Regions from separate parts of the Bradyrhizobium sp. USDA 4510 genome, predicted to be linked through region 1. Evidence: riboswitches for the same ligand, from Rfam matches in the RefSeq annotation. Region 1 holds a riboswitch; each other region holds the start of a gene.
What was found. A riboswitch is a leader RNA that binds a small molecule or an ion and turns the genes downstream of it on or off. The one in region 1 is predicted to bind cobalamin.
Positions count from the first base shown of each region.

Region 1 (7,808 bases):
ATCCAGAAGCCGGTGACCGCGACGACGAGGCAGATGCCGGAGATCCACAACACCACGTCGCGCCACAGCGAACCGTCCTTGCGCAACACGGTCGGATAGATCCAGTGCGGGATCGAGCCGAGCCAATTCCAGATCCGCTCGCAACGTGTGGTGTCGAGCGCGATCTCGCCGGTGCGCGAGGAAACATAGAGCTCGGTGCCATCGGCGTCACCGAGGCCGATCAGATAGAGCGGCCGCAACGGATCGAAGCGCGACGTGACTGACCATTGGTCGCGCGTAATCGTTTCGATCAAGCGAGGCTGCAAGGCATGCGGATGATGAGCGGCAATGGCCAGCGCCTGGTCCGGCGTGATCCGGTCAATCACGCTGCCGTCGGTCGCCGAAATGGTGATCGTCCCTCCCTTCCAGCCGGTCACCCGATAGACGGGCGTGTCGTCCATCATCGAAAGCCGCAGGTCACGCGGATAACGCTCGACACCTGCGATCGCCATCGCGCGATCAGGCGTGACCCGCACCTTGCTCCAGGGAATGACAGGAAGCGCGGCGAGGCGCTCGCTGTCGGTAAGGCGCGGAAAGGCCACGTACATCATGACGAGGCCGGAGATGAACCACATCGCGAACAGGAGACACGTCGCAATGCCGATCCAGCGATGGACGATATAGAGCCACCGCCGCCCGCGCCGGATCAGAGCGTTGCGCATGGTCAGAACTTCACGTTGACGGACAATTCGGCGGTGCGCGGCATGCCGAGCAGCCACTGCCCGGTACCGTTCGAGGTCACCGCGTAAGCCTTGTCGAACAGATTGTAGAGGCGGAACGCGACCGTGGTGCGGTCGTCCGGCTTCCACCTGACGCCGCCATTGACCACGTTGTAGCCCGGACGCAGCTGGGTGTTGGCAAGATCGGAGTACATCGCACCGACGATCTGCACGCCGCCATAGGCCGACCAGTTGGGCGCGAAGTCCCAGGTCAGCCAGACGTTCGAGACCTGCTGCGGCACGTTGACCGGGACATTGCCGTTGAAGCTGACGATCTTGCCGCCGACCACCTGGCTGTTGTTGTCGTATCTGGCGCGCAACAGCGCAAGATTGGCGTCGACGCGCCAGCCGTCGCTCAGTGCGAGCCCGATCGATCCTTCGACCCCGCGGGATGATTGCTGGCCGATCTGCAATGCCAGGCCGCCGGTGGGATTGCCGGGATCGGGAATCGTGAGCCCGGTCTTGACGATCTCGTAGGCAGCCAGCGTCCACTCGCCGCGGCCGCCCCAGAACGATTGCTTGACCCCGATCTCGGTCTGCTTGCCGGTCGCAAGCTGGAATGTCTTCTGCGTGGTCGACAGTGAGATCAGATTGCTGACCGGATCGACGCCGACCGCGTACTGGCCATAGAACGCGAGGTTCTTGATCGGCTCGTAAACGAGGCCCGCGCGCCAGCTAGTGCCCGATAGCGTCGTCTCAAAACTGTTTGCCGGCGTCTTGTAGTCGGTGCGGTCCACTTCGGGGCGATCATACCTGACCCCGGTCACCAGCGACAACTGATCGGTCAGCGAGAGCCGATCCTCGGCGAACAGCGCGTATTGATTGACGATCGCGTTGAAGCCCGGCGTGGTCGCCGTCGTCGTGGCGAAGAACGATCCGGGATCGAACACATAAGGATTGACCGACGACGCGCCGCCATAGGGCGAGTTGTTGGTATGGGTGAAGTCGATCCGGTTGACGTCGAACCCGGCGACGACCTGGTTCGCAAGGCCGAACACGTGGCCGCTGAAGGTCGTATCCATCCGGTTGCCGAGCTGCTTCTGGTCGTGGAATATCTCGATATAGCTCGTGCGATCGATCAGCTGGGTCTTCGGATTCCAGGTGTAGTTCTCGATGTCGCGCCAGTGCCGCTCGCTGGTCAGGTAATACAGCGTGTTGTTGACCTTGATGCCGTCGGCGACGTCCCACTCGGTCTTGAACCGGGTCCAGCTGTCCTGATAGCGGATCGCGCTGTCCGCTGCATTGTAGTTCTTGAAGCGCAGCGCGTCCTGGATCGCGCCGTTGATCAGCGGCGTGCCGAAATAGCGCGACGGGCTGCGATCGCCGTAATCTTCCGAGAGCGTGAAGGCGAGATTGTCCGACGCCTGCACCCGCACGGCAGCGGAGACCACCGCGTTCGAGGTCTTGTCGCGATCGACCCAGCTGTCCGACATGTTGCCGGTGGCGTTGATGCGGTACGACACATTGGGATTGATCGGACCGGTGCTGTCCACCGAGAGCCGCCGCGTCATGTTGCTGTCGAGCGAAACCTCGGCCTCGTTATAGGGCGTGCTCTGCGGCTTCTTCGGAATCACGTTGATGACGCCGCCGATCGCGCCTTCGCCGTACAGCACCGAGGCCGGGCCGCGCAGCACTTCGATGCGCTGCGTCGACCAGGTGTCATAGGGGAACGTCAGCGTGCCGGAGCCGATATAGAAGCGCGTGCCGTCATACAGCGTCATCACCGAGTTGCTGCCGGCAAAGCCGCGGGTGCTGAACGACAGGCCGCCATTGCCTGGCGCCGGCGTTGCGACGAACCCGGCCGCGTCCTGGGTGACGGCATCGAGCACATTATGCTGGCCGCGTTCAGCGATGGTCTGCGCCGTGATGATCTCGACGCTGGCCGGCGTCTGCAGCGGCGTCAGGTTGAGACGACTGCCGGTGCCGCCCTGCGTGGTGGCATTGAGCGTCGGCGATGCCGATCCCGGTACGCCCGACGCCGCGACGCGCGGGGCGTTGCCGGCTGTTGCAGGCCTCGGCCGTGGCCGCGCCGCAGCGGTCATGTCACGGCTGCGCGCCGCAGGCTTCGGCTTTGGCGCAGCGGAAGGCGCGACCTCAATCGGATCGAGCCTGGTTGGTGGCGGCGTTTGTGCCGAGCCTTCGGCCGGCAACAACAATGATGACAGGGAGCAGAGAAGACCGAGGCGCCATTTGCGCGCAACGGGAGAGGACGGAGACATGAAAAGGACTCGCGGTAACGTGGCACGTCACCGCGAACGTGGACTGGCGCATTGCCAAAAAAGGCAGTGCTCCGATCCCACCAGGACGCCCCCGCCCGATGTGCTCGCGTGTGACCACGACTGACGGCAGGTCTCCTGGCTCACGGGTCATCGCCTGTCGACGCCTTCCCGGGCCTGATGGCCCAGTGGCAAATTGACGAAAGGCTCGCCGTTTACAGTTGCGGGGACAGCTGCGGCATTGGGGTTACCCTCGCACCGCATTCCCTTTTGATCCCCGAAGGGAACCGTCGGCAAAAACGATAGGTGCTGGCTGCAGAGCTGTCAATTCGATGCGATTGTCGCAGACCTGCTTTGCGGGTGATGCTGCGGCGATGACACAGCGACGTCGAGGGCTGACGCCGAAAAGCAACCCGTCATCCTGAGGAGCGCGGCACGCGCGTCTCGAAGGATGCACGGCCCGGCTGGCGGCCGATTCATCCTTCGAGACGCCGCTTCGCGGCTCCTCAGGATGACGGGAAACGTAGGTTCGCGTCACTGAGCCTCGACGCATCCCTGCATCACCTCATCAATCTCCGCGCGTGACAGCGCACCCATCTCGGCGATGAACACGATGCGCGTGCGCGGCACGCCGGGCGACGGGACGCCGCCCGCAGCCAAGGTCGCGCGGCCGCCGGCGAGTTGAAGCACGGTCAGCCGCCCGGGCTGCTCCACCGTCTCGAACAATCCCTTCGCCCGCGCCAGCTTCGGCGCCAGTCTGCCGATCGCCTGCTGCAAGCGCGGCAGCACGACGGGCCGCTCCGAGGTCCAGCTCAGCGTGTCGAAGCGATCGGACGACGGCCGTCGCGGCGCGGTCTCGCGCGGCGCCGACACATGATCGAGGTCCGCTGGGAACAGCAGCGCGGCCGGCACCTCGCCATGCAAGGCATCGACCACCACGGCCGCCGGACGCACCGCGCGCACGGCGTCGCGGATCGCGGCGCACGCAGCGGCGTCAGTCAGATCGACCTTGCTCAGCGCCACCACATCCGCCGCCCGGAGCTGCGAGCGCAGCAGCGCATCGTTCAGCATCGCCGCAGGCTGCGTCGCGTCGACCACGCACAGCACGGTCTCCAGCGGCGCCTCCTTCCAGATCACGGGATCCATCAGGTTGCGCACGATGTCGGCGGGATCGGCGATCCCGCTGGTCTCGATCACGATGAATTCGGGACGCGGATCACGCCGCAGCAACGTGGCGAGCGTGCGCAGCAGGTCGCCCTCCAGCGTGCAGCAGATGCAGCCATTGCTCAGGCTGACCACGCCGTCGCTGGCGCCGGCGATCAGCTCGGCGTCGATATTGATCGCACCGAAATCGTTGACCACGGCGGCGATGCGCCGCCCTTGCGCATGCGCCAGCAGATGGTTGACGACCGTGGTCTTGCCCGCCCCGAGGAAGCCCGCGACCAGCAGGATCGGGACCGGCACCTCAGCCCCCCGTGATAGGCCGGCGCACCGGCCGGCCGGGACGCGCCGCGACATCGAGCACACCATCGCTGATCAGCGGCTGGCCGCTGACCACGAGATGCCGCACGCCCTCCGCCGGACGATTCATCGCCGAGAAGGTCGCGCGATCGCTCAGCGTCTCGTAGTCGAACACCACAACATCGGCGTCGGCGCCGACCTGCAGCCGGCCCTTGGCCCGCATCGCCGGCGTGCTCGCCGACAGGATCTCGGCCGGGATCAGCGCGCATTTGCGGATGCCCTCGAGCAGCGACACTTTCTTGCGCTCGCGCACCCATTCACGGATGAAGCGGGTGAAGCAGCCGGCCGAGCGCGGATGCGAGGTGGCATCGTCGGGCAGCGGCCAGGCGTCGCCGCTGTAGGGGCGGCCGTCCGACAGCGTCCACGGCATCGCGTCGGAGGCGATCGCGCCGCCCGGATACAGCACCGCCATATCGAGCAGATCGCGATGATGCGCGTTGTTCTCGATGTCGAGCACATGCCACAGCACCAAGGTCGAGGGCTCTTCGGCCTGTGCCGCCAGCAGCTCCTCGCGGCTGCCGAAGCGGTGACCGTCGGTCACGCGCTGCACCGAATCGTAGCCGAGGCCGTTGCGCTCCTCGAATTTCGGATCGCTGAAGAAGGTCGCCGCCAGCACGGTCGAGCCGGTGCCGTAGGGATAGGCCTCCACCGTGATCGGCAGGCCCTGCGCCTGCGCTTTCGCGATCAGCGCGACACAGCGCTCGATATCCGTCTTGCTCGACGAGTTGAAGTGGCAGATGTGCATATGCGCGCCGGTGGCGCCGGCATAGCCGATCAGGCGGATATAGGCTTCCGCCGCGCTCTCGGGATCGATCCGCGACATGTAGGCGACGTGGGTGAAGGTCGGCACCGCATGATCCGCCGCGAGCTGGCACACCGCGGTCAATTCCTGCACGCCGGCGCCCGGCGCATAGGCGTTGAGAATGCCGATGCCGATGCCGCCCTCATTCAGTCCGTTGGCGAGGCGCTCCAGGATGCCGCCGACTTCGCCTTCGGTCGCGACGTTTTCGATCCAGCGGCGATCGCGCATCGCGGCACCAAACGATTCCAGCGAGCTCTCCGAATTCGAGCCGGTCATCGCACCGATGCGCGCGAAGGCCCAGTTGGCGGCGGCGCCGTAGTTCAGCACCCTGCCCTTCTCGGCCTGGCGCTTGTACCAGGATGCGACCGGCAGCACGCCGGCCTCGAGGTCGAGCGAGGTCGTTACCCCGTCGAACGCCTGCATGCGGTCGGCCGGAATGGTCTGGCCATGCGCGTGCAGGTCGATGAAGCCCGGCGCCACCACGAACCCGGTCGCGTCGATCTGCCGTTCGGAACCGCCGAGGCCGGTGCCGACCGCGGCGATCTTGCCGTCGACCACGGCCACATCGCCGATCGCGTCCATCCCGCTGGCCGGATCCACCACCCGGCCGCCGCTGATCACCAAGCCACCCATCTCGCCACTCCCCGCATTCCAAAACCGACCGGTTTCCAGTCGAGCACAGAGAAGCGCATCGCACTGATCGCAGCAAGCCGGCCAGGGTTGTGGCGACATGCTGTGACGGAATATCCGCCGCGCCGTGATGGCGATTGCAGAGTGAGGCCCTTCCTACGTTCCGGTTGCACGCCGCGACGGCAGCCCGCGCCAGAGATCGGGGCCGGGCTTCACGCGGCTCGCCACGAGTTTCGGCGGCGTGCGGTCCCTGGCTATCGCCGCTTCGACCGCACGCTTGAGCCTGACATTGTCGATCTGCGCCAGAAAGCGCCGGATGACAGCATCCTGATCCGTGCCCTGACCGGAGATCGCCGCGCACAGCTCCGCGGTCGTCCTGCGGAAGAAGTGGAAGGCGTCATCGGCCGCGCCGCCCACCCGGTCGACCTCGCCGGCCACACCGAGCGCGTGCATCCGATCGTCGTCGTCGAGCGTCACGGCGAAGCGCAGCACGGCAAGCTGCCAGGCACGGAGCAGCTTGCTCTCCGGTTCGGTCGCATTCTCGCGCATCAGTCGAACACCCCGCGCGCCTGACGTCCTTCGGCTGTCGAGGGAGGTCGGACGCGGCGCGACTATCCTTGCGCGGGAATAGGTTTTCGAGGGGAGCGCGCGCCCGATCGCATAGGAATCGCATAGGCGGAGCGCGCCGAGGCCCAATTCGCTCAGATCCCCTCGAACTGCAGCCGCGCCAGCCGGGCGTAGAGGCCGCCCGCGGCGACCAGTTCGGCGTGGGTGCCCTGCTCGACGATCCTGCCCTGGTCCATCACCAGGATGCGGTCGCAGGACAAGACGGTCGCCAGCCGATGCGCGATCACCAGCGTGGTGCGGTGGCGCATCAACTCCTCCAGCGCGGTCTGCACCAGCGTCTCGCTCTCGGCGTCGAGCGCCGAGGTCGCCTCGTCGAGCAGCAGCAGCGGCGCATCGCGCAGGATCGCGCGCGCGATCGCGATGCGCTGGCGCTGGCCGCCGGACAGCGTCACGCCGCGCTCGCCGAGCTGGGCGTCGAAGCCTTCGGGCAGGCGGCGCAGGAACTCGGTGGCATGGGCGAGATCGGCGGCACGCTCGACCTCGGCGTCGCTGGCATCGGGCCGGCCGAACCGGATGTTCTCGCGGGCGCTTGCGGCGAACACCACGGAATCCTGCGGCACCAGCGCGATGCGCGCGCGCACCTCGGCCGGATCGGCCTGCCGGATCGGCACGCCGTCGAGCGAGATGGTGCCCGATTTCGGATCGTAGAAGCGCAGCAGCAGATGGAACAGCGTGCTCTTGCCGGCGCCGGACGGGCCGACGATCGCGACCTTCTCACCTGACCGGACCGAGAGCGACACTTCATCGACCGCAAGCGCGTTGGGCCGGGTCGGATAGGCGAAGCTGACATTGTCGAAACCGACATCGCCGCGCGCTGGCTGCGGCAGCGCGCGCGGCGACGCGGGCGCCGCGATCTGCGGCCTGACGCGCAAGATCTCGAACAGCCGCTCGGCGGCGCCCGATGCGGCCGAGACCTCGCCCCAGACCTCGCTGAGCTGGCCGAGGCCGCTCGCGGCGAACGCCGTGTAGAGAATGAACTGGCCGAGCCGGCCCGGACTGATGGTTCCGACCAGCACATCGTGCGAGCCGACCCAGAGGATCACGACGACGCTGGCGAACACGATGAAGATGACGATCAGCGTCAGCACCGCGCGCGCTTTGGTCGAGCTGCGCGCGGCTTGATAGGCCTGCTCGACCTCGCCGGCAAAGCGCGTCCTGGCGAGCCGTTCGCCGGTATAGGCCTGCACGGTGCGGATCGCGTTGACCAGTTCGGAGGCATAGGCGCTGGCATCGGCCAGCGTATCTTGGGCGGTG
Region 1 covers NZ_JBSSBT010000001.1:7,106,062-7,113,869, forward strand. Annotated here, with positions in the region: gene ACVMDN_RS33190 (cytochrome b family protein) at 1-701, opposite strand, end outside; gene ACVMDN_RS33195 (TonB-dependent receptor) at 704-2,977, opposite strand; cobalamin riboswitch at 3,086-3,281, opposite strand; gene ACVMDN_RS33200 (CobW family GTP-binding protein) at 3,509-4,438, opposite strand; gene ACVMDN_RS33205 (amidohydrolase family protein) at 4,440-5,930, opposite strand; gene ACVMDN_RS33210 (hypothetical protein) at 6,084-6,476, opposite strand; gene ACVMDN_RS33215 (ABC transporter ATP-binding protein/permease) at 6,629-7,808, opposite strand, start outside.

Region 2 (7,808 bases), 6.6 Mb from region 1:
GCTGCACGCTCGAGATGAACGATCGCAGCCGTCCTCCTGTCGTTTTAGTCTCTCCGTCCCGCTGTGCCGACGCCACGAAGTCGGCAGCCTTGATCATCAACGCGATCGTCACATGCACAATCGCCCTTGATGATTAGCTCCAGCATGACTACGTCCGGCCGAAAGCTGCCCACACCCCGTCTTCGCCATCCCAGCTGCCGCGGCTCGCCGCCTTGGAGTATTCCGTGGCGCGCTGCTCGAAGAAATTGGCGTGCTCGACACCGTTGAGAATCTCCACGAGCCATGGCAGCGGATGTGCCTTGAGCCGGATGAACCCGCCCTCCTTAGCCTCGAAGAAGCCGAATACCGGGGCAATCCGCAGCTGGGTCAGTCGCCAGTCGGCGACGTAGCGGACGTAGGCATGGATCTGCTCGGGATTCATACCCTCGATCTCGCCGAGGCCAAAGGCGAGGTCGACGAAGTTCTCCTCCAGCTTCACCATGGTCTTGGCGACGTCGATGATATCGTCACGGACGGAGCGCGTCACCGCGCCAGTTTCGCGGTGCCATTCGTGAAACAGCTTTATGATGCCCTCACAATGCAGGCTCTCGTCGCGCACTGACCAGCTTACGATCTGTCCCATACCGTTCATCTTGTTGTGGCGCGGAAAGTTGAGCAGCATCGCGAAGCTCGCGAACAACGCCATGCCTTCGGTGAAGGCGCCGAACATCGCCAACGTCCGGGCGACATCGGCCACGGTGCCGACGCCGAACTCGTGCATGTAGTCGGCCTTCGCGCGCATCTCGGCATAGCCGCGGAATGCCTCGAACTCGGTTTTGGGCATACCGAGCGTTTTGAGCAGTAGCGCATAGGCATCGATGTGGACCGTCTCCATGTTGGTGAAAGCTGCAATCATCATCTGGACGGTGAGCGGCTGGAAAATCGGGATGTAGCGCTTAAGATAGTTGTCGCCGACCTCGATGTCCGATTGAGTGAAGAAACGGAAGATCTGGGTGAGCAGCGCACGTTCGTTGTCGGTGACGCGGTCCGACGCCCAGTCCTTGAGGTCTGCGCCGAGCGGCACCTCCTCCCCCATCCAATGGGTCTGCTGCTGGCGCTTCCAGAACTCGTAAGCCCAGGCGTAGCGATCAACGTCGTAGCTGCCGGTCGAGTCGAGGAGGCCGACGCGCTGCTTGCCGATCAGCGTACGCGGATCGACGGACGAGAGATCGATCACTGACATGCGAGGCACTCCTCATAGTCGGTGCGCTGCTGCGATGGTTGCGGGGGCGCAGCCTTGTCGCCATCGGCGATGGCGCCGGCGAACGCCGCGCGCGAAATAGATTTTGAACGGCAGTAGTAGAGGCTCTTCACCCCCCGCTTCCATGCCGTCCAGTGCAGCATGTGAAGATCCCATTTATCGACGTCAGCCGGCAGATAGAGGTTGACCGACTGGCTCTGGCAGACGAACGCGGCGCGGTCGGCGGCAAGTTCGACGATCCAGCGCTGGTCGATCTCGAAGGCGGTGCGAAAGACCGCTTTCTCGATTTCCGAGAGGATGTCGAGATGGGCGACCGAACCCTCGGCGGCGATGATGGACTGCCAGATCGCCGAAGTATTGGCGCCCTTGGCGGCCAGCAGCTTGGCGAGATGCCGATTACGCACCGAGATGGCGCCGGACAAGGTCTTATGGGTGTAGATGTTGGCCGGGATGGGTTCTACACAAGCGCTGGTGCCGCCGCAGATAATGCTTATCGAGGCGGTCGGCGCGATCGCGATCTTATGGCTGAAGCGGGCCATCACGCCTCGTTCCAGGGCATCCGGGCACGGCCCCCGCTCGCGCGCGAGCGTCACGGATGCCGCATCAGCATCGCGACGGATTTTCCGGAACATGTTCAGATTGAACGACTTGGCCACGACGCTTTCCATCGGAATGCTCTTGGCCTGCAGGAACGAGTGGAAGCCCATGACGCCAAGGCCGACGGAACGCTCACGCAAGGCGGCGTAGCGGGCACGCTTCATGACGCCCGGCGCCACCGTGATGAAGTGGGTCAGCACGTTGTCGAGGAAGCGCATGACGTCCTCGATGAAGCCAGGCTCCTCGTTCCACTGGTCCCAGGTCTCGAGGTTGAGCGACGACAGGCAGCACACGGCGGTACGCTCCTCGTCGCGATGATCGATGCCGGTCGGCAGGGTAATTTCGCTGCACAGGTTGGACGTTGAGACCTTGAGGCCGAGCTCGCGCTGGTGCTTGGGGAGCGCGCGGTTCACTGTATCGATGAACAAGAGATAAGGCTCCCCCGTCTGCAGCCGGTTCTCCAGGATGCGTTGCCACAGCTGGCGGGCGTCGATTTCGCGGATAACCTCCTTGGTCTTCGGACTGCGCAGAGCGAACGCAGTGCCGGCGCCTACGGCACGCATGAACTCATCGGTGACGTTGATGCCGTGATGCAGGTTGAGACTCTTGCGGTTGAAGTCGCCGGACGCCTTGCGGATCTCGAGGAACTCCTCGATCTCGGGATGGTGGATATCGAGATAGACCGCAGCCGAGCCGCGCCGTAACGAGCCCTGGCTGATCGCCAACGTCAGGCCGTCCATGACGTGGATGAACGGGATGATGCCTGAGGTAACGCCGCCCTTCACCTGCTCGCCGATCGAGCGAACATTGCCCCAGTAGGTGCCGATGCCGCCACCGTTAGAGGCAAGCCATACGTTCTCGTTCCAGGTGCCCACGATGCCTTCGAGCGAGTCCGACACCGAGTTAAGGAAGCAGGAAATCGGCAGGCCGCGCGTCGTGCCGCCGTTGGAGAGCACCGGTGTGGCTGGCATGAACCACAGCCGAGACATCGCATCGTAGAGACGTTGGGCATGCGCAACATCATCCGCGAAGGCGCAAGACACCCGCGCGAACATGTCCTGGATCATTTCGCCGGCGAGCAGATAACGGTCGCTCAGCGTCAGCTTGCCGAACGGCGTCAACAGGTCGTCGCGCGTCCGATCGAGCTTGAGATCGGCCGGCTTTGGCGATGGCGCAAGGGGGTACGGCAGCGGGGCCGGCGACGGCGGCGGCACAAGACACAACTCAGGCGCGCTGGGCTCTGCCTGCAATGGCTGCGACCTCACGCGCGCCGGCTCCTCAATGAGATGACCATGCTGATCGAAATCGTAAGACGGCGACATCGGCAACCCCGCGATGTTAGGCGGGGGGGACTGCGCGGATGACTTGCGAGGAAACCGGTCAAACGTCTCCGGCTGCAAGCGACCCAACGGGGCACCCCGCCCGAGGACTTTCGTTCAGTCGCGGCAGGTCTCCTGGCTCGCGGGTCGCCGCGGCTGTCGGCCTTCCCGGCGCTGTGCTGCGCCAGTGACCATGATGACAACCGCTCGCCGCTTACAGTTGCGGGGGCAGCCCCGGAGTAGCCGTTCGGCGCACCGGGTTCCCTCTTAGCTTCCGACCTACAAAATGTTGGGGCCAGAAGACCGTGACTGGCTAGACATAGGCACTACTCGCCGGGATTCGTCAACTGGGGAGATCCAGATTGAAACGCAAAAACATACCGAAGCCCGGACGACTTTGTCGCCGCTGTCGGCTTCTGCTGCAGGTGATTGGATATGCCGTTGGGCTGCATTACCGGTTTCCGTCAAGCCTGCGCAAAGGTCGAGGGAATTCCTGGCTCGCACGTCGCATTGATGGAATCTAAGAAACGGCGCGTCAGTAGAGGAGCAATTCGGCCAGACGCTTGATTTGATTCGCAGCGCTCCTGCTCGCCGCGACCAATGGCATCTGGACGAATTCGTTATCCACTCGCGGGCGAACAACATCGGCTCTGGCGCGCCGTCGACCGGAATGGCCTTGCATCCAGCCCCGAACCGAATCGCGCTGCACAGTGGTCCCACGCCTGTCACGGCTCCAGCGCGACCTGCAAGCCCTCCTTACTTTCAACATGAACGTAACGGGGTCCGATCGGCCGTCCCCTGCCGCTGGCGACAGTGACAATGTCTTCCAAAGGCATGGCGCGCGCATCCGCCTCGGGGCGAGACAAGATCAGATCGGCGTGAAACAGCCCTTCCGATTCGAGGCCGGTGGCATCCACGCCAAGGGCCGCCAAGCTGGCCAAACAGCTCTCAAATTCTTCAGCATCGCGAAAGCGACGCTGGATAAACGTTGCGCCGGCAAGACGTTCTGTCACAAGACCACGGTTTGCGAACGTCGCGGCGAGCGATTCAAATGGGAACATTCGTAGCACGAAGGAGATGATCCATGGTTGCTTCTCTGCCGCATCGAGAATCTCGCCGAACGTCTTCTCGGTAACGTAGCCGATGCATCCGGTCGACATGATAACATCCACGGAGCGGAGAATGCGCGCGCTGTCCATCGATAGCGCCTCCTTTTCAAGGTCAGCGACAATGCCCTGCTCTAAAAGGCCAACATTCTTCGCATAGCTGACCGCCGCTGCCGACACATCGAGGCCGATAAAGCGTGCCAACCCGACATCAGGCCAGGCTGCATAGAAACTGCGATCGAGACTCACCAATGTCTCAGAGCTGATCGCTCTCATCTCACGCCGGGCGTAGCGGTGACGCAAGCCCGCGAAGGTCAGCGGAAAGCGATGCACCGCTGCATTGATACCGTACGAACAACCAACATCGAGCACGACGGGCTTGAGGCCGGTGGCCGAAGCTTTCGCTGCCAGTATTTGGCGCACAACCGGCTCAGCCACGTCCGGTATCATATAATCCAGGTCTCCGAGGACCGAGAAATATGCCCTCGGATCATCCGAAGCATAAATATCGTGGAATGCAGCTTTAGACCGATTGATGCGCGAGAAATCTATCCGCAACGCAATGTCTCCTCTCATTTGCAAGCAGCTCGACGGCTGTTGCCTTCGTACCCGCCTGCACTTTGGTTATATAGGGTGTAGGCCCTTACATCCGCCGATGCGGTAGCAGAAGTGGCAAGTGAACAAGCGCATCACCCCCTCTGCGCGTCGCGGCGCGAGCGATCCTGCTGTTGTGCGAAGAAACCATCAGCCCGCTCAGCCCACCGATAGAAGCTTATTCAGAGATAAGCTGACGGCGCCGGCGCCCTTGGAGATGAGCGAAACCTGAATGACGCGATCGCCAACATCCCACAGGTTCGTCAAGGCCGAATCGAAATGATCCCTACCTTCCGGTTTACCTGCCGGATGCCAGGCGGCAGGCCCACGAAGCTGCACCTTGCTTCGAAGCTGCCTGCGCAAGACTATCATGAAACTGGTCCCGCACCGATAAACAGCCGCTGGAGAACCATTCAGCCGGGTTGAGAGAGATCGAGGCAACGGCAGGCAACATGAGAAGAACCGTTTTGTCACGTGATGAGATTGGCACCTTCGTGAGCGCGAATGGGCCAGCACCCTAGAAACGCAAGCTGACCGAAAGCTGACGAGCCTTCGTCACCTGATGATCATCGAGCGCGAAACCAGTGCCCCATCTTGAGATGCTCCGGAGATCTTGCGAGATCGTTAGACCAAATCAACGAATGCTGCGGATCGGCAGACGGGAATTGCACCAGGCCAAGTCAACGCAACCATACAAAGCTGACACCGGCATTGAAAATCCGTCCGGCCTTACTGGCAAGGCCATGTCATCAATCGTGTCGAAATCGTCTGAGCGCCGTCAGCTTCTCGAAAGCTTGTCCGTCCTAGCATACGGCGTGAAGACGGCGGTGTCCCCATGGATGGTCGCGGAACTGAGCGCTGGAGGCGCACCGAGCAACAGGATGCAAGTGGTAGGACCTGTTGAACTCTGCCGCTCAACACTCCTTGTTCGTCGCGATCTCGGGCCGCAACTAGGTGACCGTCTTGTGGTGCACCCTTAAATCGGAGAACGTATAATGTCAGTCGACCTATCGCCAACCGCCAATTCAACTGTGGCTTTACCCGGAATGCCCGCCCCGCCCTCTTCGGCGCAGGACTTTTCCAGCTTTCAGGCGATGTTGGTCAGCCTCGCGTCGAAGGACGCGACTAGCGATCATTCCGCACCGCAGGAGCCGGTGCCGACAGACGCAGCCCAGCAACTGACAGAGGAACTCACGCGGGAGACGCGGAGTATTCTTCCACCAGAGATTAGGGCGGCACTGGATGCATATCAGGATGACCCACAGCCGTCCTGTGCTGCGAGCAGCCCAATCATTGCGGAGGCACCCGTACAAAGCTCAAGGATCACCTGGAATGGTGGCACGCTGACTAATGCGGAACTGCAGATTGTCTCTGTCCTGAACCGCCACAAGGACAAATGTCCGCTTGATTGGAAGTCCCTGGGAGATTTGGCCAACGATCCCTCGACACCGCCGGATCTAAAGGCGGCGATCGAAGCGCTGCAACAGGACCCGGAGCTCTTTTATGCGATCGGTTCGCAAGGCGACGGCCGCTGTGGCGGCAAGATCAAGGTGGGCGATCTCTGCGGCTTTTCCGATCACCACCCCCAAGTTGCCGCGTTCCAAGAGCAGCGGGCGCGGACCTACGAGCAGAACTACATACCATCCGACGGGACCGGAAATGGTGAGCCATCGGTCATGACCCTGACCGATGCCATGCGCGAGCTCTACCGCTATTCCGATAACCTGCCCAAGAACTTGAGCCTTGCGGATTTCAGACACATCGTGGACGGCAACGCCGACATTGGCAAATGCCCCCCACAGGTCCTCGCGGCGGCTCAATATTTTCTCGACCACCCGGATCAATGGAAGCAGTTATACGGCGGCTCGATCGATAAGGTCCACAAAGAGGACTTTTTGCAGGTCGCTTCATCATCGATGAGTCTCAGCCGACCCGAGCTGAGCACACTAGACACGATTAACAACAACCAGGACGCTTTCTTTGGAAATGGCGTTCTGACCCGGGAAAAGCTCGCGAGTATGGTGGACGACAAGAATCTTTCTCCCGAGGTACGAAAAGCGGCCTCCCAGCTGCTCTCGGATCCTGTGCTGTTTGGGTTGATGAACAACGCGATTACCGGCTACAAAACCCACCACAAGTTTTTCGACTTCGGCGGCGGCCACACGGTTGATTCCGGAAACATCAGCGGAAATGATTTCAAGCAGTTCTTCAATAACATGTCTGGTGCGAACCGCGCTGCTCCGCAGTTGAAGACGCATGCCGCTCAAACGCCTGCCGAACAGGAGGCTACCGCGGACATGATGGATGGCGTGGCAGACCAGCCCGACATCAAGTCTCCCAAGAAGAACGGTGGCGCCCTCATGCATGCACTTGATGACGTGCTGAAGGTCGGCTCGAAGCTGCTCGACTGGACAGCGACGGCCGTTGGTGTACTCGGCTTTATTCCAGGGCTGGGTGAGCTGGCCGATCTTGCTTCAATGGTGATGGAGGCCGAGGCGCAAGCTGCAAATCTTCTGCACACCGCGATCACCGGTGGCAACATAAAACAGGCGCTGGCGGAAGCCGGGCTCAGTCTCGCGGCGCAGGCCGTGGGCTGCATCGCCGGCCCCGAGGTCAAGATAGCGATACGGGAAGGCTTGGTGAAGCAGGCAATTCAAGAAGCGGCGACGGCCGGCATCAACCTGCCGGTGTCGATGGCTCAGTCCTACGCGGAGAACTATCTGGATAACCTCAAGGCACGGATTGAATCCGAGCGCACGCAAGCTGCAGGTGCCTACGCCTAGTCGTAGCGGCGCTATCGACACAGGGTGAAGCTGGAACGAAAGGCTAGCTTGCGAGGCCACCGCGCGCACAGTCGTCCGCGCGGTGCAGCTTCCGCAAGCTCCGCCGACATTCGATGCTTACACCGACGAGCGTATTTGGCGATAGCTAAACCGGCGCATTTGTCGGCTG
Region 2 covers NZ_JBSSBT010000001.1:482,448-490,255, reverse strand. Annotated here, with positions in the region: gene ACVMDN_RS02310 (ribonucleotide-diphosphate reductase subunit beta) at 149-1,222, opposite strand; gene ACVMDN_RS02305 (ribonucleoside-diphosphate reductase subunit alpha) at 1,213-3,102, opposite strand; cobalamin riboswitch at 3,265-3,479, opposite strand; gene ACVMDN_RS02300 (class I SAM-dependent methyltransferase) at 3,882-4,838, opposite strand; gene ACVMDN_RS02295 (nodulation protein NolB) at 5,016-5,228, opposite strand; gene ACVMDN_RS02290 (HrpF/NolX family T3SS translocon protein) at 5,951-7,639, shown strand.
Region 2: linked by a shared signal. The riboswitch ahead of ACVMDN_RS02305 (ribonucleoside-diphosphate reductase subunit alpha) and the one ahead of ACVMDN_RS33195 (TonB-dependent receptor) in region 1 are both predicted to bind cobalamin.

Region 3 (7,808 bases), 4.6 Mb from region 1:
TGGCGCCGGTGTTCTGGGGCGCGCTGTTCGGCCTGCCGGGAATCCTTGGCTACAAGGCGATCAACACGCTGGACTCCATGATCGGCCACCGCACCGAGCGGCACGAAGCCTTTGGCTGGGCAGCCGCCCGGATCGACGATCTCGCCAATCTCATTCCGGCGCGGTTGACGGGTGTTCTGTTCGTGCTGCTCGCGCCGAACCGTTCGCAGGCGTGGTCATGCATGTTGCGCGATGCGCGCCGGCATCGCTCGCCGAATGCCGGCTGGCCGGAAGCTGCGATGGCCGGCGCGCTCGGCGTGCGGCTCAGCGGTCCCCGCATCTATCACGGGCACGTCGCCGATGAGCCCTGGCTGAACGAGGGGGCGCGCGATCCGGCTGCCGCTGACGTCCTCACCGGGTTGAAACTCTATCGCTACGCCATGGTGCTGTTGGCTGCGGCGTTTGTCGCCCTGGCGCTGGCGTGAAGGAGCGGCGCATGCGTGAGCACGGCGGGAACCTTGATGTCGCCCGGCAGCGCTTCGGCGGCGCCGCGGACGACTGGATCGACCTGTCGACCGGGATCAATCGGGTGCCGTATCCCTTGGTCGATGTCGAGCCGCGGCAATGGAGCGCGTTGCCGTCGCGATCCGATCTTGAATCGCTGCACGACGCTGCGCGGCAGGCCTATGTCACCAAGGCGCCGATCGTGGCGATGGGTGGTGCGCAGGCCGCGATTCAGTTGCTGCCGCATCTGGCGCTCAAGGGGCGGGCGCGGATTCTGGCGCCGACCTACAATGAATATGCCGCGGTGTTGTCGGCCGCCGGCTGGGACGTCGCCGAGGTGTCCGATCTCGCCGCGCTGGCGGGAGCGGACATCGCCGTCGTCGTCAATCCGAACAATCCCGACGGACGACGCCATGACCGGCGCGAGTTGCTGGCACTGCTGCCGCGCGTTGGCCGGCTCGTCATCGACGAGAGTTTTGCGGACGCCGTTCCTGACCTGTCCCTTGCACCGGAAGCAGGACACGCGGGGCTCCTGATCCTGCGCTCCTTCGGAAAGTTTTACGGACTTGCCGGCTTGCGCCTCGGCTTCGCGATCGGCAGCGAGGCGGACGTCGCCGCGCTTGCGGCGAGGGCGGGCCCATGGCCGGTTTCGGGAGCAGCAATCGCGATCGGGCGGCGCGCGTTGCTCGATCACGACTGGGCCAAGGCCACGGCCGCGCGGCTCGCGGACGACTGCGTCAGGCTCGATGCAATAGCGCGATCGCAGGGTTGGACGCTGCTCGGTGGCACGTTGCTGTTCCGGCTCTACCAGACGGGCGATGCATTGGCTGCGCAGGAGAAACTTGCCCGTGCGCAGATCTGGTCGCGGGTCTTCCAGCAGAAACCGGGATGGCTGCGCCTCGGCTTGCCGGGCAGTGAGCCCGAGTGGTCGCGCCTTTCCGCCGTGTTGTCGCGCTGATTGCGACGGCGCTGCGCTCCCTCTCCCCGTTCTTACGGGGAGAGGGCTGGGGTGAGGGGCCGCATCCGCATATTCGGCGACAGCTGCGGTTGCGGAGACTCCCCCTCACCCGGAACGCATCTAGCGATGCGTTCCGACCTCTCCCCGCTTGCGCAGGGGTGTCCGGGGAAATTCAGGCATAGCGGAGCTCCATCTGGTCAGGTGAGATGGTTGATTTCCGACGGCTGGGGTTGATGGGCGGAGGTTTGTCGATGGCAGCGAGGGATCGACGCGTGAGCAGGAGCTGGCCGACGAGTTCGGCGAACCTGAGCGGGAGCATTTTGATGCAGTTGGTGTGAGCGGCGATGCGCAGCAGCAGGTAGGCAATCATCGCAGCGAGCACCTGAAGGCGGATCGCGTTGTCGTTGGCGCCGAGGAACTTGCGAATATCGAGATGCTGCTTGATCCAGCGGAACAGCAGCTCGATTTGCCATCGGCTCTTGTAGAGGGCGGCGATCTCGACGGCGCTACGGGCAAGGTCGTTGGTCAGGAGTGTGATCTTGCCGCCTTTCTCGCGTCTGATCTTGATGCGGCGGAGCGGGATTGGAAGGCGCGAATCGCCCTTGCTGGTGAGCTTCACCTCGTCATCGGCAAGGATTTCGAAGCCATCCCCGTTACGCTTGCGGATGGCGCGATGCCTGAGCGAGCGAAGACGGATGCTCGTCTTCGCCCGGGTAACGAAGAAAGCCTTGCTATCATTGATCTTCTGCCACCAGTCGAAACGGCAATAGCCCTTGTCAAACACATAGGTGGTGGCGGGCTGGATTGGGGTCTGTCGGCCGATCTCGATGTCATTGACGTTCGCGGCCGTCATCTCGACGCAGGTCGGGACATCGCTCCTTGGGTCGTAGACGACATGCAGCTTCATGCCGCGGATGCGGCCGTTCCACGTCGCCCAACTGCAGACCTTGCCGAGCGGGATCGGACTGGCGTCGATCAGACGCACCATCTCCATGCCTTCACTCCGCAGCTGGCGACGCGCCATCGCCGACAGCGCCGCAAAGGTTTGCGCGAAAATGCCGATCGGACGGCGGGCATTGGCATCGGACAACGTCGAGCGCAACAGCTTGCCGGTTCCCAAGTGATAGTGATGCTGCGAATTGGCGTTGAAGCCAGTCACCACCCCGCGCAGACTGCTGTTGCCGCTAAGCTGGGCATAGATCAGCGTCACCAGATGATCCCAGCTCCTGAACGACTTGTCGTAGGCATCCCCGTCCAGACGATCCACAACCGTCTGAAACTGCCGTCGATTGATCGGTTCAAGCAGCCTTCCAAAAATGCTACCGCGATATCGCATGCTCGGCCCTCTGTGTCTCGACAACCAGAAAAGACCGATTTGCCTCGGTCCTGCCGAGCATGCACCGCGACACAGTGAATCATTCCCCGGACACCCCTGCCGCACGCGGGGCGAGGTGAGAAGGAATCATCTCGCTTTAACGCGCCAGCGCGAGCAGGCCTTCGACATCGAGATGGGTCTCGATGTGCTCGGCAAGCGCGTCGAGCGCGCTCTCGACCCTGGCGCCGTAGGGCTGATCAGCCGCCGCGATGTCGAGTTGCGCGAGGAAAGCCTTGCGAAATTCGTCCGAGGCGAACAGGCCGTGCAGATAGCTGCCGTGAGCGCGCCCATCTGCGGAAACCGCGCCCTCAGCCGTACCGTCGAATGATGCAAAAGGCCGCGCGCGATCCGGGCCGTCGGTGCGCCCGATATGGATTTCATAGGCGTTGATCGGCTGGCTGGTCGCAGCATGCACCGCGCTGACGCGCGTCAGCGTCTTGTGTTCGGTCATGGTGGTCGTGACATCGAGCAGCCCGAGGCCGCGTGTTTCGCCGGCGGGCCCCTCGATCCCTTCAGGGTCGGCGACGCTGTGTCCAAGCATCTGGTATCCGCCGCACAGGCCGAGGACATGGCCGCCGCGGCGATGATGCGCGAGGAGGTCGATGTCCCAGCCCTGCGCGCGCAGGAAGGCGAGATCGCCGCGGGTCGATTTCGAGCCGGGCAGGATGACGAGCTTCGCATCACCCGGGATGGCTTCGCCCGGACGTACCATCACGAGATCGACGCCGGGCTCGAGCTTCAGGGGATCGAGGTCGTCGAAATTGGCGATCCGCGACAACGCAAGGAATGCGATCTTGTGCTGGCCGGGCTTGCGCGCCTCGCCGAGCCCGAGCGCATCTTCGGCCGGAAGCTCGCCGGCGCGGACGAACCAGGGCAGCACGCCAAATCCGCGCCAGACGGTGCGCTCTTCGATCAAGCGATAGCCGTCATCGAACAATGTCGGATCGCCGCGGAATTTGTTGATGACAAAGCCCTGGATCATCGCCGCATCGTCAGGGTCGATCACCGTCTTGATGCCGACGAGCTGCGCGATCACGCCGCCGCGGTCGATGTCGCCGACCAGCACCACTGGCACGTCGGCTTTGCGCGCAAAACCCATATTGGCGATATCGGACTTGCGTAAGTTAACCTCGGCGGGACTGCCGGCGCCCTCGACCAGCACCAGATCGGCGCGCTGCTTCAGGCGCGCAAAACTCTCCAGCACCGCGCCCATCAGCGATGGTTTCATGCCGGCATATTCGCGCGCGCGTGCGGTGGCGATCCGTTTGCCGTGCACGATGACCTGGGCGCCGACATCGGTCTCGGGCTTCAGCAGCACCGGGTTCATGTCGGTGTGCGGCTCGACGCCGGCGGCGAGCGCCTGCAACGCCTGTGCGCGGCCGATCTCGCCGCCATCGACGGTCACCGCGGCGTTGTTCGACATGTTCTGCGGCTTGAACGGCAGCACGCGCAGGCCGCGCCGTCTCGCGGCGCGGGCGAGGCCGGCGACGATGAGCGATTTGCCCACGTCCGAGCCGGCTCCCTGGATCATCAATGCGCGCGCCATCGTGATGCCCGTCAGAACTCGACGCCCGGCTGGGCCTTGATGCCGGAGCGGAACGGATGCTTTACCAGCGTCATCTCGGTGACGAGATCGGCAATCTCGATCAGCTCCTCCTTGGCGTTGCGCCCGGTGAGCACGACATGGGTCATCGGCGGCTTCGACGTGGTCAGGAAGTCGACGACATCGGCGATCGCAAGGTAATCGTAGCGTAGCGCGATGTTGATCTCGTCGAGCACGACCATGCGCAGGCTCGGGTCTGCGATCAGCTGCTTGGCCTTTTTCCAGCCGGCTTGCGCTGCCGCGATGTCGCGGGCGCGATCCTGCGTCTCCCAGGTAAAGCCTTCGCCCATTGCGTGGAATTGACAGAGATCGCCGAAATGCCCGGTGAGCAGGCGGCGCTCGCCGGTATCCCAGGCGCCCTTGATGAACTGCACCACGGCGCAGGGAAAGCCGTGCGCCACACAGCGCACGATCATGCCGAACGCGGAGGACGATTTTCCTTTGCCGGCGCCGGTATGAACGATGATCAGGCCCTTTTCACCGCTCTTGGTCGCCATGATGCGGTCGCGGGCGGCCTTCTTTTTCGCCATCTTGTCCGCGTGGCGCGCATCCGGCGAAAGATCGGTGCCGACGGCGCCGTCTTCAGCGCCCTTTCCATCAGAAGTCATCACATTCCTTCGGCTTGACAAGTGCGAGGCTTGGACGAATGGTGGTCCTGCGTTGGTTCCTGTCCTACGACAGGCGAAGAGGGAATGCGATAGGGCTCCGCTAAATCGGGCCCGAAGCGCAGCCGCCCCCGCGACCGTGACCGGAGAGATGCCCAAGCCACTGATTCCATACGGAGTCGGGAAGGTGGGCATCGAAGGGTAAAACCTGCTCCGCAAGCCGGGAGACCTGCCAACGCAGCATGTTGTGAAACCGGCGGACGGGGTGTTCCGCGACGGGGAACGAACCTGTCCAAAATCGGTTCGTGTGCCTCATCGCTTCCCGCTGTCAATCCAGGAAGGGCGATGAGCGTTACACTTCATGTCTGCATCACCTGCCGCGCCGGCCAGACGCCGGCGGAAGGTGAGCTCGCGCCCGGTGCACGCCTGCATGCCGCGCTTGTCGAGGCCGGCGTGCCTGATGACGTCAATCTGGTTCCCGTCGCATGCCTGTCGGCCTGCAGCCAGGGTTGCTCGGTCGCGCTCAGCGCGCCGGGGCGCTGGTCCTATGTCTACGGCCGACTGTCCGCTGATAATGCCGCGGATGTGATCGCCGGTGCCTCCGCCTATGCGGCGGCGCCCGACGGCATCGTGCCGTGGCGCAGCCGTCCGGAAATCTTCCGCAAGCAATCGCTCGCCCGCATTCCACCTCTTCCCGTCGTGCCGGAGGCCGCAGAATGACCACGCTCGCCAAAATTCCGGTCACCGTCGTGACCGGCTTTCTCGGCTCCGGCAAGACGACGCTGATCCAGCATCTGATCCGCAATGCCAACGGCAAGAAGCTCGCGGTGCTGGTCAACGAATTCGGCAGCGAAGGCGTCGACGGCGACATCCTGAAGTCGTGCGCCGACGCCAATTGTCCGGCCGAGAACATCGTCGAACTCGCCAATGGCTGTATCTGCTGCACCGTCGCCGACGATTTCATCCCGGCGATGGAGCAGTTGCTGGCGCGGAACGTGAAGCCCGATCACATCGTGATCGAAACTTCCGGGCTCGCGCTGCCGAAGCCGCTGCTGAAAGCGTTCGACTGGCCGGAGATCCGTTCGCGGATCACGGTCGACGGCGTGATCGCGCTCGCCGACGCCGAGGCCGTCGCCGCCGGCCGTTTTGCGCCTGATCCGGCCGCGGTGGATGCGCAGCGTGCGGCGGACGACAATCTCGACCACGAGACGCCGCTGTCGGAAGTGTTCGAGGACCAGATCGCATGTGCCGATATCGTGCTGCTGACCAAGGCGGACCTCGCGGGGGCGGAGGGGATCAAGGCAGCGAAAGAGGTGATCGCGGCCGAGATGCCGCGCGAGGTGCCGATGTTGCCCGTCGTCGACGGCACGATCGACGCGCGCGTAATCCTCGGGCTCGGGGCGGCGGCGGAAAGCGATCTCGCGGCGCGGCCGTCGCATCACGATGGCGAGGAGGAACACGAGCACGACGATTTCAATTCCGTCGTGATCGATCTTCCGGAAGTTTCGGATGTCGACGCGCTGGTCGCCTCGATCAAGGGGCTGGCGCGCGAGCAGAACGTGCTGCGCGCCAAGGGCTACATCGCGGTCGAAGGCAAGCCGATGCGGCTGTTGGTGCAATCGGTCGGCGAGCGGGTGCGGCATCAGTTCGACATGCCCTGGGGCGCCCGGGCGCGGCAGTCGAAGCTCGTCGTGATCGGCGAACATGCCGACATCGATGAAGCCGCGATCAGGGCACGGCTTGGTGTCTGATGCACGTCGTCTTCCGCGAGAGCCGCGGCCTTGAGGAGACCGCGACGCCAAGGGACCTCGGCCAGGATCCGGCCGATCTCGTGGTGTTGTCGTTTTCCGACAGCGATCTTGCTGCCTTCGCGGCCGGCTGGCGGCGCGGCCGTGCTGCGCTGCCGTCGCTGCGGCTCGCCAATCTCGCGGAGCTGCGCCATCCGCTGTCGGTCGATACCTATATCGAGCGGACGCTCTCGCACGCCCGCGGCATTCTGGTGCGGCTGATCGGCGGCGAGCCCTATTGGTCATACGGGCTGGCCGCGGTGCATCGGCTGGCGAAGGAGCGCGGCATTGCCCTGGTGGTGCTGCCGGCGGATGGCCGCGACGATCTGCGGCTCGATGAATTCTCGACCTTGCCGGTCTCGACGCTGCGCCGTCTGAAGGTGCTGTGCGACAAGGGCGGCCCGGTTGCCGCGCAGGCCGTGATCGCGCAACTGGCGCTGGCGTCCGGACTCTATGCCGGGCCGGTGGTCGGCGAGATCGATCTTCCCGAGATCGGCGTCTACGATTCCCGGCGCGGTGCCATCACGGCGTTGCCGGCACCGGACGGCCGGCCGCGCGTGCTGGTGACGTTCTATCGTTCCTACCTCGCGGCAGGCGATACGGCGCCGGTCGATGCATTGATCGATGCATTGCGTGAGAGGGGCTTTGATGCCCACGGTGTGTTCGTCACCTCGCTGAAGGCGGCGGGCGTGGCCGATTGGCTGCGCGCTCAGTTTGCGCAATGCGCTCCAGCGGCGATCGTCAATGCGACCGCGTTTTCCGCGGCCGGTGACGACGGCACGACGCCGTTCGACGCTGCATCATGCCCGGTGTTCCAGGTCGCGCTGTCGACCGCGCGGCGCGAGGATTGGGCCTTGTCGCTCCGCGGGCTCTCGCCCGGCGATCTCGCGATGCATGTGGTGCTGCCGGAGGTCGACGGCCGCCTGTTCACAGGGGTCGTGAGCTTCAAATCGCCTGGTGAGCGCGATCTTGAGCTGCAATTCGCGCATCTTGCGCA
Region 3 covers NZ_JBSSBT010000001.1:2,500,944-2,508,751, forward strand. Annotated here, with positions in the region: gene cbiB (adenosylcobinamide-phosphate synthase CbiB) at 1-464, shown strand, start outside; gene cobD (threonine-phosphate decarboxylase CobD) at 476-1,441, shown strand; gene ACVMDN_RS11060 (IS4 family transposase) at 1,614-2,777, opposite strand; gene ACVMDN_RS11065 (cobyric acid synthase) at 2,914-4,362, opposite strand; gene cobO (cob(I)yrinic acid a,c-diamide adenosyltransferase) at 4,374-5,027, opposite strand; cobalamin riboswitch at 5,064-5,275, shown strand; gene ACVMDN_RS11075 (DUF1636 family protein) at 5,370-5,744, shown strand; gene cobW (cobalamin biosynthesis protein CobW) at 5,741-6,775, shown strand; gene cobN (cobaltochelatase subunit CobN) at 6,775-7,808, shown strand, end outside.
Region 3: linked by a shared signal. The riboswitch ahead of ACVMDN_RS11075 (DUF1636 family protein) and the one ahead of ACVMDN_RS33195 (TonB-dependent receptor) in region 1 are both predicted to bind cobalamin.

Region 4 (7,808 bases), 440 kb from region 1:
CTGCGCTCGCCGCCGGAGAGTTCGGTGACGCGGCGATCGCTGAACTCAGTGACGTCGACCGCCTGCATCGCGCGCAGCACCGCCTCCATATCCGTCTGCGACAGCCGCGCCGGATCGGTCGCGCCGTGCGGATAGCGGCCGAGCGCGACGATGTCGCGCGCCGGCAGCGGCCAGTGCACCATGTGCCCCTGCGGCAGGTAGGCAAAACGTTTCGCACGCTCGCGCAGCGGCAGCGACGCCAGCGGATCGCCGCCGATCCGGATCTCGCCGCCCGACGGAATCAGCCCGGAGAGTGCGCGCAGCAGCGTGGTCTTGCCGGCGCCGTTCGGCCCGACCAGCGCGACCAGATGGCCCGATGGCAACGACAGCGAGACATCGTGCAGCACCTTGCGGCTGCCGAGCGAGGCATTGAGAGCGGCGGCGGAGAGCAGCGTCATGCCACGCCTCCGCCGAGCGCGCGGCGTTCGCGCATGATCAGATAGAGGAAGAACGGCACGCCGATGATCGAGGTCAGCACGCCGACCTTGATGTCGGAGGTCGAGGGAATGATGCGCACCGCGATGTCGGCCGCGAGCAGCAACGCCGAGCCGGTGAGCGCACTGGGCACCAAGAGCCGCGCCGGATCGTGACCGATCACGGGACGCATCAGATGCGGCGCAACCAGGCCGATGAAGCCGATCGTGCCGGTGACTGCGACCGCGCCGCCGACGCCAAGCGCCACGCCCGTGATCACGAAGAGCCGCAACCGCCCGACGTCGACGCCGAGGCTCTGCGCCGCCTCCTCGCCAAGCGTCAGCGCGCGGAAGGCGCTCGCCTGGCTGAGCAGGATGGCGGCGCCCGCGACGATGAAGGGCAGCGCCAGCGCCACGTGCTGGAAGCTGCGGTCCTCCAGCGAGCCGAGCAGCCAGAACGCGATCTCCAGCACCACAAACGGATTGCTCGAGAGATTCATCACCAGTGCGGTCGCGGCTCCCGCAAAGCTCGAGATCGCGAGCCCAGCGAGGATCAGGATCAACAGCCCGGCATTGCTGCCGGCGATCGCAAGCAGCGCGAACACCGAGCCGAAGGCGGCGATGATCGCCACCACCGGCAGCGCGTAGGAGCGCACATCGGCGAGGCCCAGCGCGATCACCAGCACCGCGCCGAACGCCGCCGATTGCGGCGCGCCGAATAGCGACGGCGAGGCCAGCGGATTGCGCAGCAGCCCTTGCAGCGCCGCACCGGACAGCCCGAGAATGCCGCCGATCGCAAATGCCAGGATGGTGCGCGGCAGGCGGATCTCGCGCACGATCACCTGCGCCACATCGCTGCCGCCGCCGAACAGCGCCTCGATCACCGCGAGCGGCGACAGCCGCACCGGCCCGATGCCGAGCGAGAGCACACACAGCAGGACCACGAGCGCGAGCAGCGCCGCCGTGGCGCCCCACCGGCGCCGCGCCGCGACCTCGGCCGCCAAGGCAAAATCCTGCGCGCTCATCGGATCCATGCTCTTACAGCGATCGCCGTGGCAGACAAGCGACACTCGACAAAAACCGTGGCCGCGCGGCCGCCGCCCGACTTCCGCCGGATTGACTTTGCTACCCGGCCGAACCCTAGATGAACATGACGGTTCTTTCATGAGATGAAAAGGGAATGCGGTACGGGGAAACTTCCCCAACGCCGCGGCTGCCCCCGCAACTGTATGCGGTGAATCCTTCGTCACAGGCCACTGGGAATCTCGGTCCTGGGAAGGCGACGAAGGGTAACGACCCGCGAGCCAGGAGACCTGCCGTCAGCCGTGGTCACACGCGATGCTGCCGGTCGGGGAGTACAGGCATGAGCTTCACCTGATGCTGTGAGCACGATGGTGAGACTGGTTCGCGGTGACGTGCCACTGACGTTGCCGAGGCCTTGCTTATGTTCTCCTTCCCTTTCCATCGGCGGCGCCGCGCGCTTCTGCTCGCGTCGACGATGATCGCGCCGGCGATCCTTGTCTCCGCAGCGCGGGCGCAGCAGGCACCCGCTCCCGATCAGCTGCCGGCGATCGAAGTCACCAAGCCGGGCGACCAGAACGTCACGCGCGCCAGGCCGGCCGCTGACGAAGCGCCGGCGCCGCGACGCCCGGCGCCGGGCACCTCGCAAGGCAACAATACAGGCAGCGGAGCCGGATCGGGCACGACAGGGACCGGCGTGGCCACCGGAACGGGCGGCACCGGCGGCCGCCAGTTCGCCGGCATTGTCGGCTCCTCCTCGGCCGTGATCACCGCCGACGACATCGCGCATTCGCCGGTGCAGTCGTTACCCGAGATCCTCGCGCAGGTGCCGGGCGTGCAGCTGCAAACGCCCTATGGCGGACCGAACGGCGCCAAGACGTCGGTCGACCTGCGCGGCTTCGGCGCATTCGCGACCGACAATACCCTTTTCCTGCTCAACGGCCGCCGCCTCAACGACGTCGACAAGGCCGGCTTCGACCTCACCACGATTCCGCTCGATTCGATCGAGCGCATCGAGATCACGCGCGGCAACAGCGGCGCGGTGCTCTACGGCGACAACGCGGTGGGCGGCGTCGTCAACATCATCACCAAGACCGGCGTCGGCGGCCCGCCGACGACGATGCGGGCCGAGGCCGGAGTTGGCTCGTTCAACACCCGCATGGCCGCGGTCTCCGCGGCGCTCAATTCCGGCCCGTGGTCCACCTCGTTCTACGGCAACGGCATCAAGTCGGACGGCTACCGCGTCAACAATGCGCTCGACCAGCGCAACGCCGTCGGCAACATCAACTACACGACGCCTGATCTCACCGCCTTCCTGACCGTCACCGGCAGCGACCAGAAGCTCGGCCTACCCGGCGGACGGCTGGTCGATCCGTCGATCGGCGTGAACGAGCTGCTCACCGATCGCCGCGGCGCCGCGACGCCCTTCGACTATGCCAACCAGCAGACCGCCAGCGTCACCGCCGGCTTCACCAAGACGCTGATGAACGGCGTCGACCTCATCGTCGACGGCGGCTGGCGGCAGCGCGAGACGCAGAGCGGCTTCTTCGGCACGGTGCCGACCATCAGCTTCGCCTCGACCTACAATGACGCCGCGCTGCAGACCTGGTCGCTGACGCCGCGGCTCAGCGTCAAGAATGTGATGCTGGGCGTGCCGTCGACGATCCTGACCGGCATCGACTATTACGATTCGAGCTTCCGCGAGGCGCGCGGCGCCTATCAGGGCGTCGACCCGTTCCACATCTACAATATCGAGCAGCAGAGCGTGGCCGGCTATTGGCAACATACGCTGGGCCTGTTGCCAACGACCGACATCTCCTACGGCGCGCGCGTCCAGAATACCAGCATCTCGGCGCGCGATCGCTACGACCCGAATGCGCCGTTCGCGTTCGACACGCAGGCGGCACCGCTCGACAGCAACGAGACGCAATACGCCCTGCATGTCGGCGCCGAGCATCGCCTGACCGACACCTTCTCGGTGTTCGGCCGCGCGGCACGCGCATTCCGCACGCCTGATGTCGACGAACGCGTCGCGTCGGGTCCGTCATTCGACCCGCTGACCTTCGCCCCGATCCCGCAGAATTTCCAGCTCAAGACCCAGACCTCGCAGGATGTCGAGGGCGGCTTTCGCGTCAGGACCAACCTGTTTCAGGTCCAGACCAGCGTCTATCTGATGGATCTCGAGAACGAAATCCATTTCAACCCGGTGCTGTTCTTCAACACCAACCTCGACCCCACCCGCCGCTATGGCTCGGAAACCAGTGCCTCGCTCAAGTTCAGCGATACGGTGACCCTGCGCGGCGGCATGGCGATCACCCGCGCGGTGTTCCGCGAAGGCATCTGGGCCGGCAACGACGTGCCGCTGGTGTCGCGCTACACCGGCAATCTCGGCGTCACCTGGAATATCTGGCAGAACTATCTGGTGTTCGACGCCACGGTGCGGGCCTGGAGTTCGCGCATCATGGACAACGATCAGGCCAACACCCAGAGCCGGATTCCCGGAAACGCCACCGCCGATATCAAGCTGAGCGGGCAAGTTGACCGCTTCTTCTGGTCACTGAGCGTGAACAACCTGTTCAACGCGCTCTATTACGACTACGCCATCGCGAGCACGTTCACCGAAGGCCGCTTCTCGGCCTATCCGCTGCCCGGCCGCACCTACATGGTAAAGGCCGGCGCGACGTTCTAGAGCGTGAACCGGTGGGGCGGGTCTGCCCCGCCGCACCGTCCCCGAACATTACAAACGCACCGAAACTGGGGTAGAGTTCCGGCAGCTGATTTGACCCGCGCAGGGGAAACGCATGGCCAAGGCCGGGAAGCAGACCAAGGGCGGCACGAAGACCAAAGACAAGACCGACGACAAGGCGAAGAAACCTCCGCCAGCCGCAGCGCTACAGGACGATGATTATTACGAGGACGGCGATATCGCCACACCGAAGCTCGACCGCTACGGCAATGATGACGAGCCGTTGTGAGGCCCGGCGAATATCGATCCACAGATCCTGCGCGCAGTCGCGCGCGGCGGCCTCGTAGCTCGCGAGCTACCGAGCCCGGCTCGTCGTCGCCAAGCAGACATTAGGTCGCAGCGAGGTCATCGGCCGGACCACCCTTCCGGATTGGTTGCCCACCCCCTGGATGCTAGGCTTCGCATGGACGCTGGGTCCTTGCTGGGGGCGGTGCCATGAGGTTTGCGAAGGCGGTGCTCACGGTCTTCTGCATGATCGCGTCGATGTGCGACCCGTCCGATGCGCAACAGGCCCCCAGGAAAGTAGGAATCCTCGTCAACGGCAGCCCGTCGCCGCTGTTCGACTCCATCAAGAAGAACCTTCTGAGCGACTTCGCCGAGCGCGGCTATCTCGAAGGACGCGACATCGTCATCGAACCGCGATTTGCCGAATCGAAGCTCGAGCGCCTTCCGGGCCTCGCCTCGGAGCTGGTCGGTGCGAATGTGGATGTCATCCTCGCACTCGGCGGCCCGGCGTCGGTCGCGTCGCAGAAAGCCACGTCGACGATCCCGGTGATCTTTGCGATCGTGACCGATCCGGTCGCGTTGAAGCTTGTCGCCTCGATGGAAAAACCGGGAGGCAACGTCACGGGCCTCACCAACCTCGATCCGCAGCAGGCCAGCGACCAGTTCAAGCTTCTGAAGGAGGCATTCCCCGGGATCACGCGCGTTGCGATTCTCAGTGATCAAACGATCCCGGCGCGGATGAACGCGGGCTCGCCCCGATTGATCGTGCCAACGAGGCAGCAGCCAAGGCCCAGGGGGTGGAGCCGCAAATCGTGAAGGTCAAGGGTGCAGACGATCTGGAGGCCGCGATTGCCGGGATGGCAAAGGAGCGCGCGCAGGCGCTGCTGGTCCTTGAAGTGCCGGTGCCCTGGAGCAATCGAAAACGAGTCGGTGAACTGGCCATCAAGAACCGCTTGCCGGCAATGTTTCCCGGCGGCCAGGCGGACGCCGGCGGGGTGATTACTTATGGGGCCAACGTCGCCGATACATGGCGCGAGTTTGCGACATTCGCCGACAAGATTTTCAAGGGCGCGAAGCCGGGCGACCTGCCAGTCGGCGTCGTCACCAAGCGAGAGCTGATATTCAATCTCCAGGCGGCCCAGGCCGTGGGCGTCGAGATTCCACCGGAGCTCTTGAAGCGCGCAGACAAGATCGTGCGGTGAATTCGCGCTGGAGGGATACTAGCGGAAATCGCCATTCTCGATCGCCTTGATGCTGCCGCGATCGAGCAGATGCGCGCCAAAGCCGCCGCGCGCCAGCGATGAGGCGATCTGCGGTGATGCCAGCAGCAGCACTGTCGTCATCGCAAGCGGCACGGCGCTGAGCCAGTCGAGCCGCACCGGCGTCAGCTCTTCGCTGCTTCCCCGATAGTGCCCTTCGCCCGCGGCGATGCGGCCGCATTCCCGGATCAGGTCACGCCGCGTACCATCGCGCGACGCACTGCCGAGCAGCGCCTGCATCGCCAGATGCGTCCGCACCCCGGCGCGCCCCTCGGCCAGCGGCGCCGGCGTTTCGCCGCGCGAGACGCGCAGCAGCAGGTCGACCAGATCGACGCCCGACTGAAAGGCGTTCATCGGCTCGACCAGCCGTGGGTTGCAGTCGATCAGCAGCGGCGTCGCGCTGTCGAGCGGCATGATGACGTCGACCGAGAGCGCACCGTGCCAACCAAGATGCGCGCCGATGGTCTCGAGGCCGGCGCGGATCGCCAGCCGGCTCACGCTCTCCTTGATCGCCTCGCCGCCGCCGACACCGGCCGCAATCTGGCGGTAGGCATGGAAGCCGACGAGCGTGCCGTGGCAGAACACCGACTGCGCCTTCTCGACCGTGCCGGTGACCAGATCCTGCGCCAGCACCTCGCCGGCAAAATCGCCTGAGGATTCGAGGTCGTAGAGCGCGCGATTGAGATCACCAGCGTCGCGCACGAACCAGACACCGCGGCTGGCGGTGCCGACCGACGTTTTGACAACGGAGGGAAAGCGCACCGCCTCGCGCAGCTCCTCGGCCGAGTTCACGATCCGGGTCGGCGGCTGCGGCAGGCCGAGCCGGTCGAGCAGGCGGCTGAACCCGGCCTTGCTGTGCACGGCGCGATAGCTGGCGAAATCCGGCAGCGCGAGGCCAGTGCGTGAGGCCAGCCCCGCCGCGGCGCGGGCGAACAGAAATCCCTGTTCATGGGTCGGCAGCAGCACATCGAAATGCCGCGAGGCCAACAGGCGCTCGACGAAGCGCAGGAAGCCGGCCGGATCCGACCGCAGCGGCGGACAATGGTGGTATTTGCGGACAAAGCGCGAGTAGCGCGCCAGGCACCAGCGCGAGGGGTCGCAAACCTCGACGTGATGGCCGGCCAGGCCCAGGATCGTGATCGCCTCGCGGCCGGAGGTGCTGGAGCCCTCCGACACCAGCACGCGGAGCTGCTTTTTGGCGTCGATCATGGCCGATCATCGCCGTGCCGCCGTGCTTTGTCGCCGCATTTAATGCCGCATGTGTCGATCCGGCACGCCCGCGCCGGGGGCAGCCATGCGCCCGCGTTCATAGACAATTAGCGGCCGATCTCTATTTTCGGCGGGCCCTGCCGGGCATTTTGTTTGACGCGTTTTCTTCACGCGAACCGGTACCCACTTCGCTTGAAAACGCTATGGAACTGGGGTTTTCGACGACATGGTCGACGTTCTGGCCGCACCGCAGCAAGCGAAAGCCGACAGTGCGCTGCGCACGCTGACGGGGATTTCGGTCGCCCATTGGGTCAGCCATTTCCATATCTTCGTGCTGCCGATGCTGTTCCCGTTCCTGAAGCAGCAGCTCGGCGTCGGCTATGTCGAGCTCGGCCTGGCGCTGACGGTGTTCGCGGCGGTCTCCGGGCTGACCCAGGCGCCGATCGGTTACCTCGCCGACCATTTCGGCGCGCGCAAGATCCTGTTGATCGGACTGACCGTCGGCGGTTGCGCGCTGATCGGGCTCGGCCTGCATCTCAGCTATACGTCGCTGATCGTCTGCGCGGTGCTGCTGGGCCTCGCCAACAGCGTCTATCATCCGGCCGACTACGCGATCCTCTCGGCGCATATGGACGAGGCGCGGATGGGCCGCGCCTTCTCGATCCACACCTTCGCCGGATTCCTCGGCGGCGCGGTGGCGCCCGCGATCATGGCGGCGCTCGTGGCCTCGATCGGCGGCCTCGGCGCGCTGATCGTCGCCGGTGCGGTCGGGCCGCTGGTGGCGCTGTTCCTGATCGTGCTCGGCATTCCCGATGCCGGCGCCAACAAGAACAAGGCAAAGGAGGGCGCCGCGCCGAAGGCGAGCGTGATCACGCCGGCGCTGATGGTGCTGACGGC
Region 4 covers NZ_JBSSBT010000001.1:7,549,680-7,557,487, forward strand. Annotated here, with positions in the region: gene ACVMDN_RS35210 (ABC transporter ATP-binding protein) at 1-437, opposite strand, end outside; gene ACVMDN_RS35215 (FecCD family ABC transporter permease) at 434-1,477, opposite strand; cobalamin riboswitch at 1,590-1,787, shown strand; gene ACVMDN_RS35220 (TonB-dependent receptor) at 1,897-4,161, shown strand; gene ACVMDN_RS35225 (hypothetical protein) at 4,274-4,447, shown strand; gene ACVMDN_RS35230 (ABC transporter substrate-binding protein) at 4,654-5,259, shown strand; gene ACVMDN_RS35235 (ABC transporter substrate binding protein) at 5,256-5,645, shown strand; gene ACVMDN_RS35240 (ATP-grasp domain-containing protein) at 5,664-6,911, opposite strand; gene ACVMDN_RS35245 (MFS transporter) at 7,138-7,808, shown strand, end outside.
Region 4: linked by a shared signal. The riboswitch ahead of ACVMDN_RS35220 (TonB-dependent receptor) and the one ahead of ACVMDN_RS33195 (TonB-dependent receptor) in region 1 are both predicted to bind cobalamin.